Prochlorococcus marinus str. MIT 1013: one gene and its partner. The protein of the gene in region 2 interacts with the protein of the main gene of each other region in a pairwise test. Links are inferred from orthologs where the notes say so. Each region holds a gene or a part of one and is shown on either strand. Other genes may lie near its edges.

Region 1 (13,188 bases), 930 kb from region 2 along the record:
CAAGAGTTCAATCTGCCATTGATATGCAACAGATTGCAGAACCATACATAAGAAGAAGAGCAATAAGACATCTTGAGAAAGGGAGGGTAGTAGTTTTTGGAGGTGGATGCGGCAATCCATTTTTTACAACTGATACCACTGCGGCTCTTAGGGCCGCTGAAATTAACGCAGAAGTTGTTTTCAAAGCTACAAAAGTTGATGGAGTTTATGATCGAGATCCAAAAAAATTCTCTAATGCTGTCAAATATGAAAATCTTACCTTTCAAGATGTATTAGCCAACGAAATTGGAGTAATGGATAGCACTGCTATTGCTCTTTGCAAAGATAATAAAATACCAATAGTAGTTTTCAATATTTTCCAGCCTGGGAATATATCAAAGGCTATTTCTGGAGAACCAATTGGATCTAGAATATCTAATTCTAGTTAACACTAAATTTTTTGAACCTTTTAAAAAATCAATTCGTAATAACTCTATCTAAATGTCAAATCAAGAACTAAAAACCACAATGAGCAAATCTGTAGAAGCAGCTCAAAGGAATTTCAATACCATCAGGACCGGAAGAGCAAACACCTCTTTATTAGACAGAATATCAGTTGAATACTACGGGTCTGAAACTCCACTAAAGTCACTTGCAACCATCACAACTCCTGACTCTCAAACGATAGCAATTCAACCCTTTGACCTGAGCTCATTAGCTTCCATCGAAAAAGCGATTGCAACAAGTGATCTAGGTTTTACTCCAAACAATGATGGCAAAATAATTCGTATCAATGTTCCACCTTTAACTGAAGAGCGTAGAAAAGAATTTTGCAAACTTGCATCTAAATATGCAGAAGAAGGAAAAGTTGCCCTAAGAAATATACGCCGTGATGCAATAGAGAGAGTCAAAAAATCCGAAAAGGATGGTGATCTCTCCGAAGATCAAAGCAGAGATGAACAGGAAACAATTCAGAAAGAGACGGATAATTTTATTAAAGATATTGAAAAAAAACTATCAGAAAAAGAAGCTGAAATTTTAAAAGTTTGACCATTTTAGATGTTGCCATAATTGGAGGAGGAGCATCAGGAACTACTACCGCATTTCATCTGGCTAGTAAAAGTAAAAATGTATGTATTCTTGAAAAAAACATTCCCTCTCAAGAAAGAATCTGCGGTGGTGGGATGTCTGCTGCAGTGCAAAATTGGTTTCCTTTTGAACTTCTACCAATAGTTGATGAAGTAATAACATCTGTAGAGTTTAGTTGGTGCAATACCGACAAAGTGGTCGCTGAGCTTTCTGGGTCTTCTCCTTTTTGGATAGTCAAACGTGAAAAGCTTGATTCATTCCTATTAGATCAAGCACTAAATTCTGGTTGTAATTTATTGACTACTTTTAATGTAGTCGATGTAAAAAAAAGATCTAATATATGGCAAATTACCGCTCTTGATGGGAGACAAGTAGAAGCAAAAGCAGTTGTTATTGCTGATGGATCTCAATCACCATGGCCTAAATTTTTTGGTTTAGGACCAAATCAACAAAAATTTGCATCGACTTTCTCAGGAAGAATTAAAAGGAAGGGAAGTTTAAGGAGTGAAACGGCTAGATTCGAATTTGGCTTGGTAAAGAATGGTTTTGCATGGGCCTTTCCATTAAACAATGAAGTAAATATTGGGATAGGAACTTTTCTAGATAATAAAAATTCAATGCCAGTTAATGAAATACTTAAATCCTTTCTTCCTGATTTAGGTTTTGATCCTTCTGAAGTAATTGGTCATGAAAAAAAATTAAAAGTATGGAATGGCCACTGTAAATTAAACAGAGAAGGAATTCTTTTAGTTGGAGATGCCGCCTCATTATCTGATCCCTTTTTAGCAGAAGGATTAAGGCCCGCTTTAATGAGTGGATTTGAAGCTGCAAAAAACCTTAGTTATTGGCTGGATGGAGAAGTCAATTGTTTAGATGCATATACAAAAACAATACAAAGAAATTGGGGGAATTCGATGGCTTGGGGTAAAAGAATTTCTCAAGTTTTTTATCGTTTCCCTAAAGTTGGATACCAATTAGGCGTAAAAAGACCTACTGCCCCGAAAAGAATTGCACAAATCCTCTCAGGTGAGATGAGTTATGAAGACATCGCAAAAAGAGTAATCAAGAGATTACTCTTTCAAAATTCAAGCTCAAAGAGTTAGGGCAAGACCTCCTTCAATCAACTCTAGTCTTTCGTTCAGTTGATTTTCTAATTTATCAATTGCTTTACTAAAACCGCTAATTCCTTCATCAAGTTTTTCCGTAGCCATTTTATCTCCAGCCATCATTAGTTCAAAAGATGTCTGATCTAAATGAATTGTCTCTTCAATAACTAAAGGTTTTTGTGCATTTAACTTTATTGGCAAGTCCGAATATGTTTCATTAAGTTGCTGAAGTAATTTAGGAGAAATCGTTAATAAATCACATCCTGCAAGCTCGGTTATTTCATCTATATTTCTAAAACTTGCTCCCATGACCTCTGTTTTATAACCATTTGACTTGAAGTAATTAAATATTTTAGTAACAGAAACGACCCCAGGATCTTCAGTCGCTGGATAAGAATCTCTTCCTGTAGCAGATTTATACCAATCTAAAATCCTTCCAACAAAAGGTGAAATAAGCGTTACACCTGCCTCAGCACAAGCAACTGCTTGATAAAAATTAAACAATAAAGTTAGGTTGCAATGAATATTCTCTTTTTCTAATACCTCAGCGGCTTTTATCCCCTCCCAAGTAGAAGCGATTTTTATTAAAACCCGATCATTAGAAATTCCATCCTGATTATATTTAGCAATTATTTTCCTTGCTTTTGCAACAGTGGCATCAGTATCAAAACTTAGTCTTGCGTCAACCTCTGTTGAAACACGGCCTGGAATTAATTTCAAAATCTCTTTACCGAAGACAACACAAAGTTCATCCATAGCTTCCTTTACAACATTAGTATTGGAGGCACTGGCTCCTAACATTTCTCTTGAAGTAGTAAGTGCTTGGTCAATCAAACTTTGATAAGCAGGTATTTGTGCGGCCGCCAGAATTAAAGAAGGATTTGTTGTAGCGTCTCTGGGATGAAATTTTTTGATCGCTTCAAGATCACCAGTATCAGCAACTACCACAGTCATTGTAGATAACTGATTAAGAAGGGATTCCATAATTAAAAACTTCTTTCATATGTAATAGACTAGCTATATTTTTTATATATTTCACCCTTTCATCAGTACTTTCGGGAAAATTTAGCCATCTCTTAGCTTTTGATAGCTAAATGTTCTTTTTTAGAAATACTTGGAGGGATTTTTTCTATCACAAGCAAAGTCTCAATAATTTTTTTTGCCACAGGGAGAGCTACAGTTGATCCATAGGCATTTGGTCTTTGAGGCTCATCAATAACTGCTAAAACGACATAGCGGGGATCATCGATAGGAAGACTTGCAACAAAACTGCAAATTTTAGAATTATAGTTAAAGCCATCTTGCGATTTTTGTGCCGTCCCTGTTTTCCCGCCAATTCGATAGCCAGGAACATTTACCTCAATACCACTTTCATCGTAAAAGGACACAACTGTTTCCATCCATCCAAGAACAGTATTTGTAACCTCAGGAGATAAAACTTGCTTAGATTCTGAAGGAGTATTGAAATACGACTCATAATCACCTTTCAGGCCTTTTGTGATGTGAGGGGTCACAAGTCTGCCACCATTTGCAATCAAAGCATGCAATTGAGCTAGTTTAAGCGGAGTAATAGAAAAGCCTTGACCAAAAGAGGCTACCGCAGGTTCTATCGGTTGATTTACAAAAGTCTGCTTTGATTTTATTTGCCCAGAAACTGCTCCTGGCAGATCAGTTTCTGGGATTTCATCTATGCCTAAGCGCCTTAACCATTGCCAATAATTACTCGCATTCAATTTATTCATAATTTTAACCATTCCTACATTGCTTGAGACTTGTAATACCTCAGGGAAAGTCAATATCCCGTTAGGCTTTCGATCCCAATTCGAGAGAGGCCATCCTCCTACTGTCACTAAACCATCATCATTCACTTCTCCATTAGGGGTTATAACCCCTTCCTCCAATGCCAATGCCAAGTTAATTGGCTTAAAGGTAGAACCAGGTTCAAATAATTCTTGCACTGACCACTCTTTAAAGAGAGATGGAGAATAATCCCAATATTTATTAGGGTCATAAGTTGGTGTAGAAGCCAATGCCAGAAGTTCTCCTGTATCTATATCCATTACGATTACCACACCTTTTTTTGCATTCCACTTCTTTACTTGGTTACTTATTTCTTTAACGGCTACTTCTTGAAGCCTTACATCTAAAGTTAGTTGAAGACTTAGTTGATCTTCATCAAAGACACCACGTTGAACACCTACAGGTAAAGGTGTTCCATCTGCTCCTCTTCTGATTAAGCTGGCTTTCTCAAGACGTTTGAGATCTCTATCTAAACTTAATTCTAATCCAGCCTGAGGCCTTCTATCCAGATCCAAAAAACCAACTACATTAGCGAAAAGGGATCCATAAGGATAAAGCCTTTGAGGATACACCTCCAAATCAATACCACTTATTCCAAGTTGCTTAATTTTATTAGCCTTCTCAGGTCTTAATCCCTCTGCCAGTTTTACCCCTGAAGAAAAATTTCCTAATGTGTCTAAAATTTCGTCAACACTTTTAGATAATGGTTTGGAAAGAAGTTTTGCTACCTCGACTGGTTTACGCACTGTCCCCAATGAATCACCAGGGAAATTAAAATATCTGGGATGTGCCCAAACCTTAAAACGTTTCTCATCTATTGCGACAAGCTTTCCATTTCTATCCAAGATAGATCTACGTGTTCCAAGAGGGGTCTTTTGTTCTGTTTGAACTTGACGAGCTAGAGATCTTAATTGATTAGCCTGAAATAATTGCAACCAACCTATTCTAAAAAAAAGGCCTCCAAGTCCAAAGCATAATAGAAGGAAAACAATTCTAAATCTTGACTGCGCTAAAGGCGAAAGAGTTTTCAACTTAAATGACTTTCTCGTCTTTCTAGAATTAATACTTCTCATAAAAAATATTAATAACCTGACTTAATGGGAAAAGAAGATATTCTTTCCAAGAATTTACGTTTAAGTGTCTTATTAACTAACCGACTATTTTCTTCTTGGTTTGGTCTGTCCACATATACCAGATCTTCCGCTTTTGTCGGAACAAATTCTTTATACAACTTTTGATTTTTCAAGAGATAACTTTCAAGTATTGAAGTTGATTCCAATATCCTTCTATTTAAGTCTCTCGTTGTCTCCAGTTTAGTAAAAGACTTAGTCCATAAATATTGTGAGTGTAGAGCTACAGATGACATTATCGCCACTGTTGTGAGTATGCCTAATAATGCACCATTTAAAATGATATGAAGAGCCGCCTGAATTGGAAATTTTCTTTGAAACTGTTTAGATGAAAAAACAGTATTTAGTACCCCATTTGACAACTTCTTTTTTTGAAATTGTCCTACTTTTTTTTTATATAGAGTACGACTAACCAAATCAAAATCTGAAAGCAATTCCAGTCAAACACCTTGATCAAGCAACTGCAAGAGATGGAATGCTGATATTTTATTTATTTAATATCAAGCTACTAATAATAAGCTAATAAAAGTGACACCGTTCCAAAGAGAATGCATTAAAGCACAAGGGAATAACCTGCCTGAACTCAATCTCATTAAACCAAGACCGATACCTAAAACGAATAAGGGAGGTAATTCTCCTACACTTAAATGAGCTAAAGCAAAGATCAAAGCACTTAATAAGACTCCAGAGATTCTGCCAACTTTGGATACCAATACAGGCAGAAGAATGCCTCTGAAAACCAACTCCTCAAAAACTGGAGCCAAAAAAACAGTTGTAATCAAAAGCAAAAACAATGGAATAAATTCATCGCTACTTAAAACAAGTTCCAACAAAGGATTACTACCACCTTGATCGCCGATAATCTCATTCATTAGCCACCCAACAAGCAACACTAAAGGCATAATCATTAACCAACCACTTATTGATTTGAAAATTCCTTCTTTAATTGGTTTGATTTTCCATTGCAACCATCCTCCCTCAACCTCTAAAGGGACAAGACCACTTAATTGATATCGAACAATCAATAGAGGTCCTATGGTCATTGAGCAGTAGCCGATAAACACTCTTAAAGACTCTTTTAGTGGAGAGGATAAATTATCAAATAATAAATCAGTTATTGGTATTATTAGAGCAGGAAAAACAACTTCACCAATAATAACAAAACCACCCGAAACCAGAAGAATCATATCTATTATTGATAAAGGAGGAGCAATAATTTCTGGCCATTTATTATATTTCTTTCTTAAAAAAATCAAAGCATACTTAATCAACAATATACAACCTATCAATGAAGCAAAAAATGGTAATAATTGAGAAGTTAAAAGTCTTGCAGCTACAATTGAATTATATTTTTGATCAATACACTTTTGATCATTAAATCCAAGCCTAGAGCATGAAACTTGATAAAGTAAAGGGTCTAATTTAATCTCATTAAATTCAGGAAATTTATTTAATTTCTTACCTTTTTGTCTATCTAATATATAGCTTCTAATCTTTTCAAAGTTTTTATCCTGAAAATCTTTCTTCAATATTATCTTCTGTTCATTCTCAGACTCTTCAAGAACCGCTAATAATAGTCTTTCTCTATCCTCAATTTCTTCTAAAGAAATCTTATTAAGAGTTTGATAAAGCTTTTTTTGAGGTTCTGAACCTAAAAACACATCTTGTATTCTTTCAGGTAAGGATGATGAAGCTGACACTGCCATCTCAGTTTGCATCAATGAAATTTTTGGAGCAACTGAGGGGCGATCAAAGCTTTCTTGCAAACCTTGTCGCCAAATTAAAAAAGTTACAATCAATGAAAATAGAGCCACAGCCCATTTCCATCCGGTTTTGGCTTGTCTCATAAAATCAACTTGTGAAGACTGACATGGAGAAAGACTTCTATCTTTACTTAAAGAACATTAGATTGCCCCCATGGCTAATACCATAATTATCTAGAAGACATTTTATTTAATGACATTGCGTCTAATTTTTGTCCGTCATGGATTGAGTAGTTTTAATAAGGAGGGTCGTATTCAGGGAAGAAACGACCTTTCAATATTAACTACAGAAGGGCAATCCCAAGCTGAAGCTGCAGGAGAAATACTCTCTACTGTTCCAATAGATGAAATTTATAGCTCCCCTTTGCAAAGAGCCTCAGAAACGACAAAAATTATAATCAATCAACATAAAAGTATACTTCAAGCAACCTACACGAATGAGCTCCTTGAAGTTGACCTCGGGCCTTGGAGTGGTTTAACAAAAAATGAGATAAAAAGTCTTTATCCAGATGACCTTGCTATTTGGGAAAAGGATCCAAAAGAACTATCCTTCAAAAAAGAAGACGGTACTAAATTTCAACCAATTAAAGAACTCTTATTCCAAGCTGAAAATTTTTTAAAATCTTTGTTCAAGGCCAATTCAGATTCTAATAAAACTATTTTAATAGTTGCTCATAATGCAATTCTTAGATGCTTAATATTAAAATTAATTAATGAGCCATCAAAAGGCTTTAGGAGATTTAGGCTAGACAATACTTCAATCTCAATTTTAAATATTGTTTTTAATAATTGGGAAGATAGACAAGTTCAAATCCAATGTCTTAATAATATCTCTCATTTAGAACATGGTCTTCCAAAAAAAAGTAGTAAAAAAAGACTTATTTTAGTCAGGCATGGTGAAACAAATTGGAATAAGCAGGGGAGGTTCCAAGGGCAAATTGATATTCCCCTTAATGAAAATGGTAAAGCCCAAGCCAAAGCTGCAAGTGAATTTTTAAAAAATGTTTTTATACAAAAAGCTTTTAGCAGTTCTCTCTCAAGACCAAAAGAAACAGCTCAGATAATTCTACACGAACATTCCGGAATAGAAATTACTCTAAAAGATAACCTTAAAGAGATTGGTCACGGTAAATGGGAAGGAAAGCTGGAGTCTGAAATTGAGGCCGACTGGCCAGATCTTCTTAAAACATGGAAGATTTTCCCTGAAAAAGTTCAAATGCCAGAGGGAGAAAATATAAACGAAGTCTCCACCAGATCTATTACCGGTTGGAAAGAGATTTGTAAAGATCTTAAAAACAATGAAACTGCATTGGTTGTTGCTCATGACGCAGTTAACAAAACAATTCTTTGTCATCTTTTAGGGTTAATGCCATCAAAAATTTGGATGATAAAGCAAGGGAATGGTGGAATTACAGTTATTGATCTCTCAGAAAACGATGAGCAACCAGATCAAATAACTTGTCTAAATATCACCTCTCATTTGGGAGGAATCATCGACTCTACAGCTACTGGAGCTCTTTAATTTAATGACTAGTAGTTATTTGTTTGAGAATATTCAAATCCTTGAAGGCGCTGGATCTACCTTAAAGAAAAAGACTGTTTTAATCAAAGATGGTGTAATAAAAGCATTTGGTAAAAAGGCAATTCAAAATGCAGAACTTTTAAGAATTAAGTCCCAAAATGCTAAAAATATGCTTTTAGCACCGTGTCTTGTTGATCCTCATTCTTTTTTGGAATCTCCCTTTAGTTGTAAAGAAGAGAATATTTATACACTTATTAAAAAAGCAACATTTGCTGGATATGGCCAAGTAGGCATACTGCCAAGAGGTGAATTATGGAGAGATCAAATTGAGCCTATTATTTCTATAAAGACTATCAAGAGTGAGGTTTTAATACATTTATGGGGAGGTTTCAGTTTGAGCGGGAAGGGAGCTTCCCTTTCAAGGCATGCCCATCTACTACAAAATGGAGCTATTGGCTTATGTGATGACGATTTTATACCACCTCTAGAGCTTCTAAAGCAAGGTTTTTCACTTGGAGAGATGAAAAATTCCCCTATATTAATCGCACCAAGAGATAAAATACTTCAAGCAGATGGGATGTCTAGACAAAGTGTAGAGACTCTTAGAGCAGGCTGGCCTCCTGATCCTATTGAAAGTGAAATCCTTCCTCTCATCCAATTACTTGAGCTTCAAAAGCAGTACCCTGAAGTAGCTCTAAGGTTGATGAATATTTCAACATCTGAGGGTGTTGAAATACTAAAGAATGCATACTCTCAGCCAATGGCAACTGTTTTATGGTGGCATTTAGTAAATGACAACTCAAGTCTTACTCCTTTTGATATTGGATGGAGCGTAACACCCTCATTAGGATCCCCGAGAGATAGAGCCTCTCTTATAAAAGGGTTAGAGGAAGATGTTTTAACAGCAATATCTGTTCACTCCAGTCCTTTAGATGACTCAGAGACCAAACTACCTGCTAATAAAAGGAAAAAAGGAATTAGTTGTTATAGCCTAGTTTTACCTTTGCTCTGGGATCAATTAGTGAGAAGATCAGGATGGGGAGTAGAGAAATTGTGGGAAAAAATTAGTTTTGGTCCATCTAAACTATTAAACCAAGCTGAAGAGAAATTAAGTTTAAACAGTAACCGATGGTTACTGTTTGATCCTGAAAAAGAATGGGTCCAATCTAATGAAGAAAATAATTTTACTACCTCAACTAATCAACCAATCAAAGACAATAAAATTTATGGAAAAGTGATAGATTGTGGACTTATCAGTCAGGCTTACCAAAACGACTAATAGGCCAAAATCGCCAGGTTGCTTTGCCAATTATTTCTTTCTCGGGTAAGAGCCCTCCTTCTGGCCAAAAACGACTATCCCAGCTGTTAGCTCGGTTATCACCCAAAACGAATACATACCCTTTAGGAACAGTTCTAGAAATCGGTCGGCATAGATTAAATTCTGGTTTATTGGGGCAAAAGTATTGAACATATGGTTCGTTTATCGATTTGCCATTTAAATTAATCGCTCCATTAGCATTAACCAAGAGACGATCGCCTCCTACAGCTATTACACGTTTGATATAAGCATCACAAGCCCTATCAGACAAAGTAGGGATCCAAGAAATTAATGGAAAAGTTATTAATGAACATTGAAAATTAGACGGAAGTTTTTTTTGCCTATTAGCGATCAATTTCCTATCAAATGAATATGGTGAATTGAAAACTACAATTTCCCCACGAAAAGGAGCTCTTTTGCGCAAAGAAAGTTTTTCAACAATCAGTCGATCATTAACTTTCAATCCTGGTAGCATCGAACCAGAAGGGATATATCTAGCTTCTGCTATAAAATGACGTACACCTAAATACAGCAAAACAGTTAGAGAAATAGGTCCCCACGTATCAAAAAAAGAGTACCACCAATAATTTTTAAGTTGTTTGATCGAATCTAGAAAATTTCTCTTCACTGTTTTCTTGATAATAAATATATAGTTTACTTTATTTGTATGGACTACTTATTTTATGTCGATATTAGTCCTCATGTGAATTTCAAAGTAATTTTTCTGCCCACTTTTCCTCTTTAAACCCAATTAAAAAGAATTTATTCGGCTTATATAGAAAAGGTCTCTTTATTAATCTGGGTTCCCGAACAAGTTTCTCAAATAACTCACTATCAGTCATTTCTTTTACAACATTTGAACCGATAGAACGATATACGACTCCACTGGTATTTAAAAGATATTTTCTATCACCATATAACTCACTAGCTGAGATAAGCATTTCCTTAGACGGAGGGGAATTTAAAATATCAATTAATTCAAAGGTAATATCATTGTTTTTAAGCCACTTAATCGCTCTGCGACAAGTTGAACATGAAGAATAACTAAATAATTTCACGTTTTTAAAGATTAGCAGCAATCATTTTACCTAAAGGAATCCAACTAAATTAATTATTTCCCTCTCATATCAGATTGATAAGCATCTATGCAGCTATTCAATAATTCATCAACAGCATCATAGTCTCTCCATCCATCTATTACGATCACCCTCCCCTCCAAGCTCTTGTAAGTTCTAAAAAACTCAGCTACATCCTCCAGTTGATTCTGTGCTATTTGCTTAATAGTATTAATTTCTCTTTGTCTTGGATCAGCGGTAGGTATACATAAAAGTTTGCCATCGTATGCACCTGAGTCATGCATATCAAGCACTCCAATAGGTCTTGCCTGAATCAAGCAACCTGCAAAAGTAGGTTCTTCCATAACAACCATTGCATCAAGCGGCGCTCCATCCTCAGCCAGAGTGTTTGGAATAAATCCATAATCAAATGGATATCTGACTGAAGAATGCAAAACCCTATCAAGAGCCATAATGCCTGCAGAGCTAAAATATTCGTATTTATTTCTACTTCCAGCTGGAATCTCTACAACTAGATTTACTAATCCAGGCGATGGTGAAGGAGGGAGATCACTCAGGTCCATTTTGATTTATTGAAGTCGGTATGAAGCTTTTTGTTGTTTCTGGCTTTTCACTAATGACAGCTAATAAAGGTATACCAAGCATTACAAATACTATTGCTAAACCAATTAAAGAAGTGGAAGTACTATTAAAACTGTAAGGATCTTCATCATCAGAAGATTGTTGATCAGTTTCTTTGTTAAAAAAAGCAGGATCAATCTCAGAAGATTGCTTCTTAATTAATTTAGATTCTATATTCATTTAAATTCTGGAATAGATAAACCGTGAATTGAATTTGTGTAAATCAATTAAAAAACTTAATTCAATTAAAACTATATAGATATTATCCTATATTAAAGAATAATTAAGCAGCCTTTCTATCAGTGTCTTGCAAATGATTAGAAATACTATTCTGATTCGAATCAGATTTACCATCAAGTTTATTTCTAATAATTCTCAACTCCTCAAGTATTGCGGTAAGAATATTTTGAGTTTCTGATGATGGAGAATTAAGTATTTCAACTGTGACTTCCTTGATTCTAAGAATATCTTTTGCAAATCTTGCGACTTCATTGGGATGAAAAAGCAATTGATCTTTCTGATCACTTCTAAATTCAGTATTTAATTTTCTAGGATTAAATGGTGGATTAAGATTCCTAGTATCAGTATTTGTATATCTATAAACAGAAGCTCTAGATCTATTCAAAGTTTTCTGTACGTCATCAATAGTTAATAATGCATCACTTAAGTTGGAAGCTGAATTCAATACTTTCTCAATAGTCACCTCTGATTTTTCATTTGTTCCTGAATTTACTGACCCGTTTAACATTGCTAAAGAAAGCTTTTAAAAAACATGTGACAGAAATTAGCAGATCTATCAAATTAACACCATGTACAAATGAACACTTTAAAAAAACAACATGATTCCCGCACATTCCTTGTAGATCTTTTTTGGGCCAACACTAAAAGTACTAATGTCAGAGAGGTTTAAATCTTAGGATCATGCGCGTCTCCCGCCTAATGCTGGTCACTCTAAGAGACGTTCCCGCGGAAGCAGATATAATTTCACATCAGTTACTTTTAAGAGGAGGTTTTATTAGACGCCTAACTGGAGGTATTTATGCTTACATGCCATTGCTTTGGAAAGTTTTAAAAAAAATAACCCTAATTGTTGAAAAAGAGTTAACAAATAAAGGTTGTCTTCAAACACTTCTCCCTCAACTGCAACCTTCAGAAATATGGGAAAAAAGTGGAAGATGGAAATCTTACACAGAAGGAGAAGGTATTATGTTTAGTCTAAAAGATAGACAAGGTAAAGAGCTAGGGCTAGGTCCAACTCATGAAGAAGTGATTACTCAAATAATTTCGCAAACAGTTCACTCTTACAAACAATTACCAATAAATATATTCCAAATTCAAACAAAATTCAGAGATGAAATCAGACCAAGATTTGGATTGATGAGAAGCAGAGAATTCATTATGAAGGATGGTTACTCATTTCATGCAAATGAAAGTGACCTTAAATCAACTTATTCAGAAATGAGAGATGCTTATCAAAATATATTTAACAAGTGCGGCCTAGATTTCGTTTGTGTCGATGCAGATAGTGGAGCAATTGGAGGTGCAGCATCTCAAGAATTTATGGTTACTGCAGAATCTGGAGAAGACCTAATACTAATAAGTTCTGATGGTAAATATGGTGCTAATCAAGAAAAAGCAGTTTCAATTATTGAAGATGGAAAGTTATTAAAGAACGATAAACCTTCGATAATCAAAACCTATAATCAAAAAACCATAGAGGAATTATGCAAACATAATAATTTCCATTCGACCCAAATCATAAAAGTTTTAGCTTATCTAGCAAC
Region 2 (6,472 bases):
CTTCTCACCAATTTGTGTTCTTGCTAGATCACGTATGTAATCCCAAAGAAATTCCAAAAGGTTCTGAACACCCTTTGGATCACGTTCCATTTTTTTAGTACCAATGACAACTAAGGCAAGCAAAGCGCCTATTAGAAGCCATGAAGTCATAAAGACTTGGCCGTGAATTCTAAAATTTCCAATTTGCCAATAGAGATGTTGACCCACCTCTAACTCAGCCAAAGGAAAAACAAATGGCAAAAAACCCATTTATCTGGAAGTTAGGTTGCGTAGAAAATAAAAGCCAAACAAACAAAACTTAAAAATTAGATTTCTAAATAAGCCTTTACGGCATAGACAGAAATTGAATAATTAACGCTGGTTTATAAAGCAAAAATCCTAATAAAGCCGGAATCAAATCAATTTGATGAAATCTAGAAGACACCAAAACCAAAAGGACCGGAACTAACAACTGGACTTTACCGACAATTTTTGATGAAGTACCTAATCTTCCAACTCCGCGAGCAAGCAAGCGAAAATAAAAAATCCCTGATAAAGCACCAATAAAAAGGCTTGCACTAGCATTGATTCCCCAAAAGAAACCCGCTATGCCAACAGAAAAAATAGTCAATAAAAATGCCAGACGGAATACTCGAAATTGCAGTTCAAGGTATTCGTCTGATTTGACTCCGGAAGATGAATCCGCCGAATCAATATCCAGAAGAGGATCAAGACTTGAGCAATTTTCAACAATCTCAGATGTCACAAAAATTCCTCATATTGGAGATCCTTAGTGCTATTGAGAAGTTGTTTTGCAAACAAGACACCTAAGCTCTCTGCAAAGGCCCGGGGAATCTATCACGAGACTTGCATCAAAACAAAAAAAATTTTTTTTAGTAAATTTATAAAGTTTGTAAATTTACTAATAAGTTAAAAATATTTTAAGAAAAATTTTATCTCTCAAAAACAAATCAATAGATAATGTTTTCAAAAATTTAATGGTAATAATATACAATTAAATAATTAATAATAGATCTATTTTTTAATTTCTACCGAAAACTAACAACTAAATTTAACTTATAAATAAAGTTCTTGGATTTTGTTCAAATCAATAAAAAAGTAAATTCATTAATTTCAAAAGACTTGGCAAATTGGCAATTAGGAGGCTCAATGGAATATAAGCAAAAGATTCTTTGAATAATATTTCTAACAAAAAATTTCCAACTATGCACCATGGGAAAAATGATCAGGAATCAAAAAATTACTTGAGTAATTTAATAAACAACAAGGTACTTCCATTGCCTTGGCCTTTTTGGCCCAAAGAAGGACGTTTGATAATTGGATTAATTGCATTTTGGAGCATATCAGGGATTTTCATACTTGGATCAGCTAGTTGGTGGGTAGCCACAAGAGAAATGGGTGAAGGTGCTTATTACATAAAAAGACAAATCATATGGATGATTGCTAGTTGGAGCATTTTCTACTTCGCAATAAAAATCAATCTAAAAAGCTGGCTAAAACTCTCAGGGCCATGCCTTTTACTAGGCATGGCCCTGATTGCCTCAACAAGCTTTTTCGGCAGCACTGTTAATGGGTCTACTAGATGGTTAATTATCGGTCCAATCCAAGTTCAACCATCGGAGTTAATCAAACCTTTTATTATTCTCCAAAGTGCAAAGCTTTTTGGTCAATGGGAAAGAATAAATTCAGAAAAAAAACTTTTTTGGTTAACTATTTTTGCATCCATTATTTTATTAATTATAAAACAGCCAAATTTAAGCACCGCTGCATTAACTGGAATATTACTTTGGATGATTGCCTTAGCCGCTGGCATTAATTTCCGCTATCTATTTAATACTGCTTTAACAGGCTTAAGTGTTGGTTCAATAAGTATTTTTTTTAATGCTTATCAACAAAGTCGCGTTTTGTCATTTATTAATCCATGGAAAGATCCACAAGAAAGTGGATATCAATTAATTCAAAGTCTTTATGCTATTGGTTCGGGTGGTCTATTTGGAGAAGGCTATGGTCTTTCAATGCAAAAACTACAATACCTACCATACAGAAGTACTGATTTTATATTTGCTGTTTTTGCTGAAGAATTTGGTTTCTTTGGATCTATTTTACTTTTATCATTTCTACTTGTAGTTGCATATTTAACTCTTAAAATATCTCTTAATTGTAGAAATAATTATTCAAAGCTAATTGCTATTGGATCAGGTACTATTCTTGTTGGACAATCAATTATGCACATAGCAGTCTCGTCAGGGGCAATGCCTACAACTGGTCTACCTTTTCCTTTGATTAGTTACGGAGGAAACTCATTAATTTCAAGCTTACTAATAGCTGCCTTGCTGGTCAGATCCTCTATTGAATCTTCAGATTTATTAGTTAAAAATCCCTCCAAAAGACTTCTGACTAGATAATCTAGAGCTAGGACATAGAATGGTAAATCTATTTTTGAACATTTCTTCTATAAGTTTAATTTTCTCTGATTTGACTCGTAATGGCGAGCAATTAATTAATAATGGGTTAAACAACCCAAGTCCCCTTGCACTTCTGATAGTTTTCATAGGAGGGCTTTTGACTAGTTTAGGTCCCTGTTCATTGTCACTTTTACCAATAACAGTTGCATATTTAGCTGGATTTGAAAACGACCAAACCCCTTTACAAAAAACTATTAGTTTCTGCAGCGGTATAGTCATATCACTTGTGGTATTAGGAATTCTAAGCGGGTTTGTGGGCAAAGTTTATGGGCAATTGCCAGGCTTTTTCTCAATATTTATAAGTTTTCTAGCAATAATTATGGGTCTTAATCTGCTTGGATTGTTCAAATTCTCACTTCCATCTGGTCCTGACCCTGAAATTTGGACAAATCAAGTTCCTCCTTCATTAGCACCAGTTTCAGCAGGTTTGGCTTTTGGATTAGCCTCCTCACCTTGCACAACTCCTGTTCTTGCCGTTCTTCTCGCCTGGGTTGCCAAACAAGGAAACCCTCTAAGTGGGACAATTTTTCTTGGAAGCTTTGCGATTGGACAAATTGTTCCTTTATTTGTTGCAGGCAGTTTTGCCGCAACTATTCCGAAATTATTATCATTAAGACCTATAGGGAAGTGGGTTCCACCAATTAGTGGAGTTATTTTGTTAACCGTAGGTCTTATGAGCCTTCTTTCTATTTGGATATAAAATAGATGAAAAATATTAGCCAAGTTTTAAATTGGCTTTCTAGCTTAAAGATTGCGATATTACTTTTATTATTGATAGCTATGTCATGCGCAGTTGGGACTTTAATTCCACAACAAGAATCAGATCAATTCTATTATGATAACTTTGATAAAAATCCTTTTTTAGGAATAATAAATGGAAATATATTACTACTGCTTGAGTTCAATCATATTTATACAAGTTTTTGGTTTTTATTGCTACTCAGTTGGCTTGGTTTGGCTCTTGCAGTTTGTAGTTTAAGACGACAATTACCGATACTTAAATCAGCATTAAGTTGGATCGATTATAAATCGCCTCGTCAAATAGCAAAACTTTCTATATCTCAAACAATTCAAACAGATAGTCCTTCGAAAAACTTAGAAAAACTTACACTTAATTTGAAGAAGACAGGCTGGAATATTAGAGAAACAGATGGAAGGATAGCGGCCAGACAAGGAGTCATCGGTAGACTAGGACCTATATTAATTCATCTCGGTATGATCCTATTAATGATAGGTGCTACATACGGATCATTAAATGGGATCACCATAGAAAAATTCTTAGCCCCTGGAAGATCAATAGATTTATTAAACAATAATGAAGAGAAAGGATTAACTATTAAATTGGAAAAGTTCCAAATAGAAAGAGACCCTCAAGGAAGAGCAGAGCAATATAGATCGATAGTAAAAATTATTGAGCCAGATGGCTATAATGAAGAAAAAGAGATTAGTGTTAATTATCCATTAAGGTACAAAGGTTTAACATTATATCAAGCCGACTGGTCATTAGCTGCAATTACTATTCAGATTAAAAATAGTCCAAAGTTACAAATCCCGTTAAAAGCTATTCCTGATCTAGGTGAACAAGTTTATGGGACAATAATACCTACAAAAAAAGATGGGAATGATCCAATCTTATTAACGGTAGAGAGTGAACTAGGACCAGTAAAAATTTATGATAGTGATGGCACAATATTGACTGCCTTAGGTAGAAATAAGGAAGCAGAAGTAAAAGATACACTAATAAAGATAATAAATATCATTCCAAGTAGTGGATTGCTTTTAAAGCGAGATCCTGGAGTACCTCTTGTATATACAAGTTTTGCTATAATACTTTTAGGAGGTTCATTAAGTATAATCTCCACTAAAAAAATATGGGTATTACATGAAAAAGAAAAATCGCTGATTTATATTGGTGGTTTAAGTAATAGAAATCTTTCTGGTCTTTCAAAAGAATTGCCTAAATTGGTTAGTTTCTTAGTCAATTAGCTCTAGATTATTTCTTTTCCCATGACAAACTCTGATAATAGTATGAATATTTCCTCTAGGGTTAAAGTCTGCTTCTAATTGCATCCACTTAGGATCAGAAACTTCAACTAAATCATCTATTATTTTATTTGTAACTTCTTCATGAGAAACTTTCTTTTCCCGAAAGCTATTGAAATAAAGTTTAATTGCTTTTAGTTCTATTACCTTTGTATTTGGTTGATATATTATCCTTAAATTCGCAAAATCTGGATAACCTGAAAAAGGACATTTACATGTAAATTCAGGGAAATCTATTGAAATCTCATAGTCTCTATCATTGTTAGGATTTGGGAAGCAAATCAAGCTACCGGAGGCTATTTCCCTTTCCCCATACAGAATTTCGCTTTTAGTCTGCTTTTCTCGCTTAATCACATTTACCTAGCGTTTAAATTACACACTACATAAAAAGCTTGTTTGAAAAATTTAAATACCAATAAATTCTTCTTATCAAAACGCAGCCAAATCATGTCAAAAAGCTAGTTTGTATCATCAAGCACAAAACCAATCCCTGTTGTACCCCCTAATAGAAATATAAATAAGGGATTTATATGGACATCAGTCTTTCAGATAAACTCAAAGGTACTCAAATAGAACCGAATAGTGTTCATGGAATCCTTTGGCTGCAAACTCATTTTGAATCCGAATATTGGGAATCAATCAGTAATGGTTTAGCAATAATTCCTACCAAAGATGCACAAATGCTTGCTGAAGACGCAACAAATGCTGGAATAAATGTAAATTTCATAAAATCTCTAAGTCAAATAGACAAAATCTGATCAAAAACTATCTAAAGTCCTAATAGTTACTAAAAGTGATATGAAAAAGATAGAAGCAATAATTCGTCCTTTTAAATTGGAGGATGTAAAAATTGCATTAGTTAATGCAGGCATAGTTGGTATGACAGTAAGCGAAGTAAGAGGATTTGGCCGACAAAAAGGACAAGTCGAGAGATACCGGGGTTCGGAGTTCACCGTTGAATTTCTTCAAAAACTTAAAATCGAAGTGGTCGTACCAGATGAAAAAACTGAAATTGTTTTAAAAGCCATTGCTGATGCAGCCAAAACTGGTGAGATTGGCGATGGAAAGATATTCATTACTCCAATTGATTCTGTAGTTCGAATTAGAACAGGCGATAGAAACGAAACCGCTCTTTAAACATTCAAAAAATTTGTCAATTTTTCGATTTCAATATTTCCATTTACTTCATCACCCATCCAAAGAAGATATTCTTGATTACCTGCAGGTCCCTTTAAAGGAGATGCAATTAGTCCTTTGGGGTACCATCCATATTTTTTAGATTCCATAACCACACCCTCTATAGCTTCAATATGAAGTGAATGGTCACGAACAACACCACCCTTACCAACTTTTTCTTTACCAACCTCAAATTGAGGTTTCACTAAAACGAGTAATTCTGATCGCTTATGTTGAAGAAGAGATTTAATACTAGGCAAAACAATTCTAAGAGAGATAAAAGATAAGTCTGCAACTGCGAAGTCTGGTCTTGCGTCTCCATCATTAAATAATTTTTCAGGAGTTAAATATCGAATATTAGTTCGTTCAAAAAGAACCACTCTTGGATCATTTCTAATACTCCATGCAGTCTGTCCATAACCAACATCAACTCCATAAACCTTTGCTGCTCCTAACTGCAAAAGACAATCTGTAAAACCACCTGTTGAAATGCCAGCATCTAAACAAACTCGATTCTTAATATCGAGAGGAAATTGATTAAACGCTTCAGCCAACTTTTCACCTCCCCTAGATACATACTTCAAAGGCTCCGTAACTTTTATCTCAAGATCTTTTAAAACTTCTTGGCCAGGCTTATCAAGGATTTGCCCGTTGAGCGTTTTAACTTTGCCAGCTCTGATAAGCCTCTGTGCCTCTTGACGTGATTGAACCAACCCTTTAGTCAGCAAGTGAAGATCTAATCGCGATTTTTTAGTCATTTGTTTACAAAAACAAACAGGAAACGGAAC

The links.
Region 1: the proteins of O5633_RS06520 (region 2) and O5633_RS11425 interact in binary tests that used the Escherichia coli proteins (3 or more experiments, as listed by UniProt). The link is inferred for Prochlorococcus marinus str. MIT 1013 from one-to-one orthologs.

What each region holds. Positions count from the first base shown.
Region 1 is NZ_CP114778.1:1,996,214-2,009,401, reverse strand. The notes cover bases 2,650-5,588. They hold O5633_RS11425 (peptidoglycan D,D-transpeptidase FtsI family protein), read right to left. Parts: upstream 5,048-5,588; coding sequence 3,251-5,047; downstream 2,650-3,250. Other genes in these bases: O5633_RS11420 (hypothetical protein), read right to left, coding at 5,056-5,466; O5633_RS11430 (transaldolase), read right to left, coding at 2,650-3,158. Also shown: pyrH (UMP kinase), read left to right, coding at 1-428; frr (ribosome recycling factor), read left to right, coding at 481-1,029; O5633_RS11435 (NAD(P)/FAD-dependent oxidoreductase), read left to right, coding at 1,026-2,171; more of O5633_RS11430, read right to left, coding at 2,160-2,649; O5633_RS11415 (CPBP family intramembrane glutamic endopeptidase), read right to left, coding at 5,605-6,951; O5633_RS11410 (histidine phosphatase family protein), read left to right, coding at 7,061-8,389; O5633_RS11405 (dihydroorotase), read left to right, coding at 8,394-9,668; lepB (signal peptidase I), read right to left, coding at 9,643-10,335; O5633_RS11395 (Spx/MgsR family RNA polymerase-binding regulatory protein), read right to left, coding at 10,418-10,765; O5633_RS11390 (inorganic diphosphatase), read right to left, coding at 10,819-11,346; O5633_RS11385 (hypothetical protein), read right to left, coding at 11,333-11,584; O5633_RS11380 (resolvase), read right to left, coding at 11,688-12,152; O5633_RS11375 (proline--tRNA ligase), read left to right, coding at 12,326-13,188. UniProt on the Escherichia coli protein: Essential cell division protein that catalyzes cross-linking of the peptidoglycan cell wall at the division septum. Required for localization of FtsN.
Region 2 is NZ_CP114778.1:1,069,976-1,076,447, forward strand. Bases 470-3,288 are described here. They hold O5633_RS06520 (FtsW/RodA/SpoVE family cell cycle protein), read left to right. Parts: upstream 470-1,172; coding sequence 1,173-2,405; downstream 2,406-3,288. Other genes in these bases: O5633_RS06515 (ATP synthase subunit I), read right to left, coding at 470-745; O5633_RS06525 (cytochrome c biogenesis CcdA family protein), read left to right, coding at 2,425-3,165; O5633_RS06530 (cytochrome c biogenesis protein ResB), read left to right, coding at 3,171-3,288. Also shown: atpB (F0F1 ATP synthase subunit A), read right to left, coding at 1-249; more of O5633_RS06515, read right to left, coding at 326-469; more of O5633_RS06530, read left to right, coding at 3,289-4,451; queF (preQ(1) synthase), read right to left, coding at 4,440-4,859; O5633_RS06540 (hypothetical protein), read left to right, coding at 5,039-5,266; O5633_RS06545 (P-II family nitrogen regulator), read left to right, coding at 5,307-5,645; O5633_RS06550 (TlyA family RNA methyltransferase), read right to left, coding at 5,642-6,442.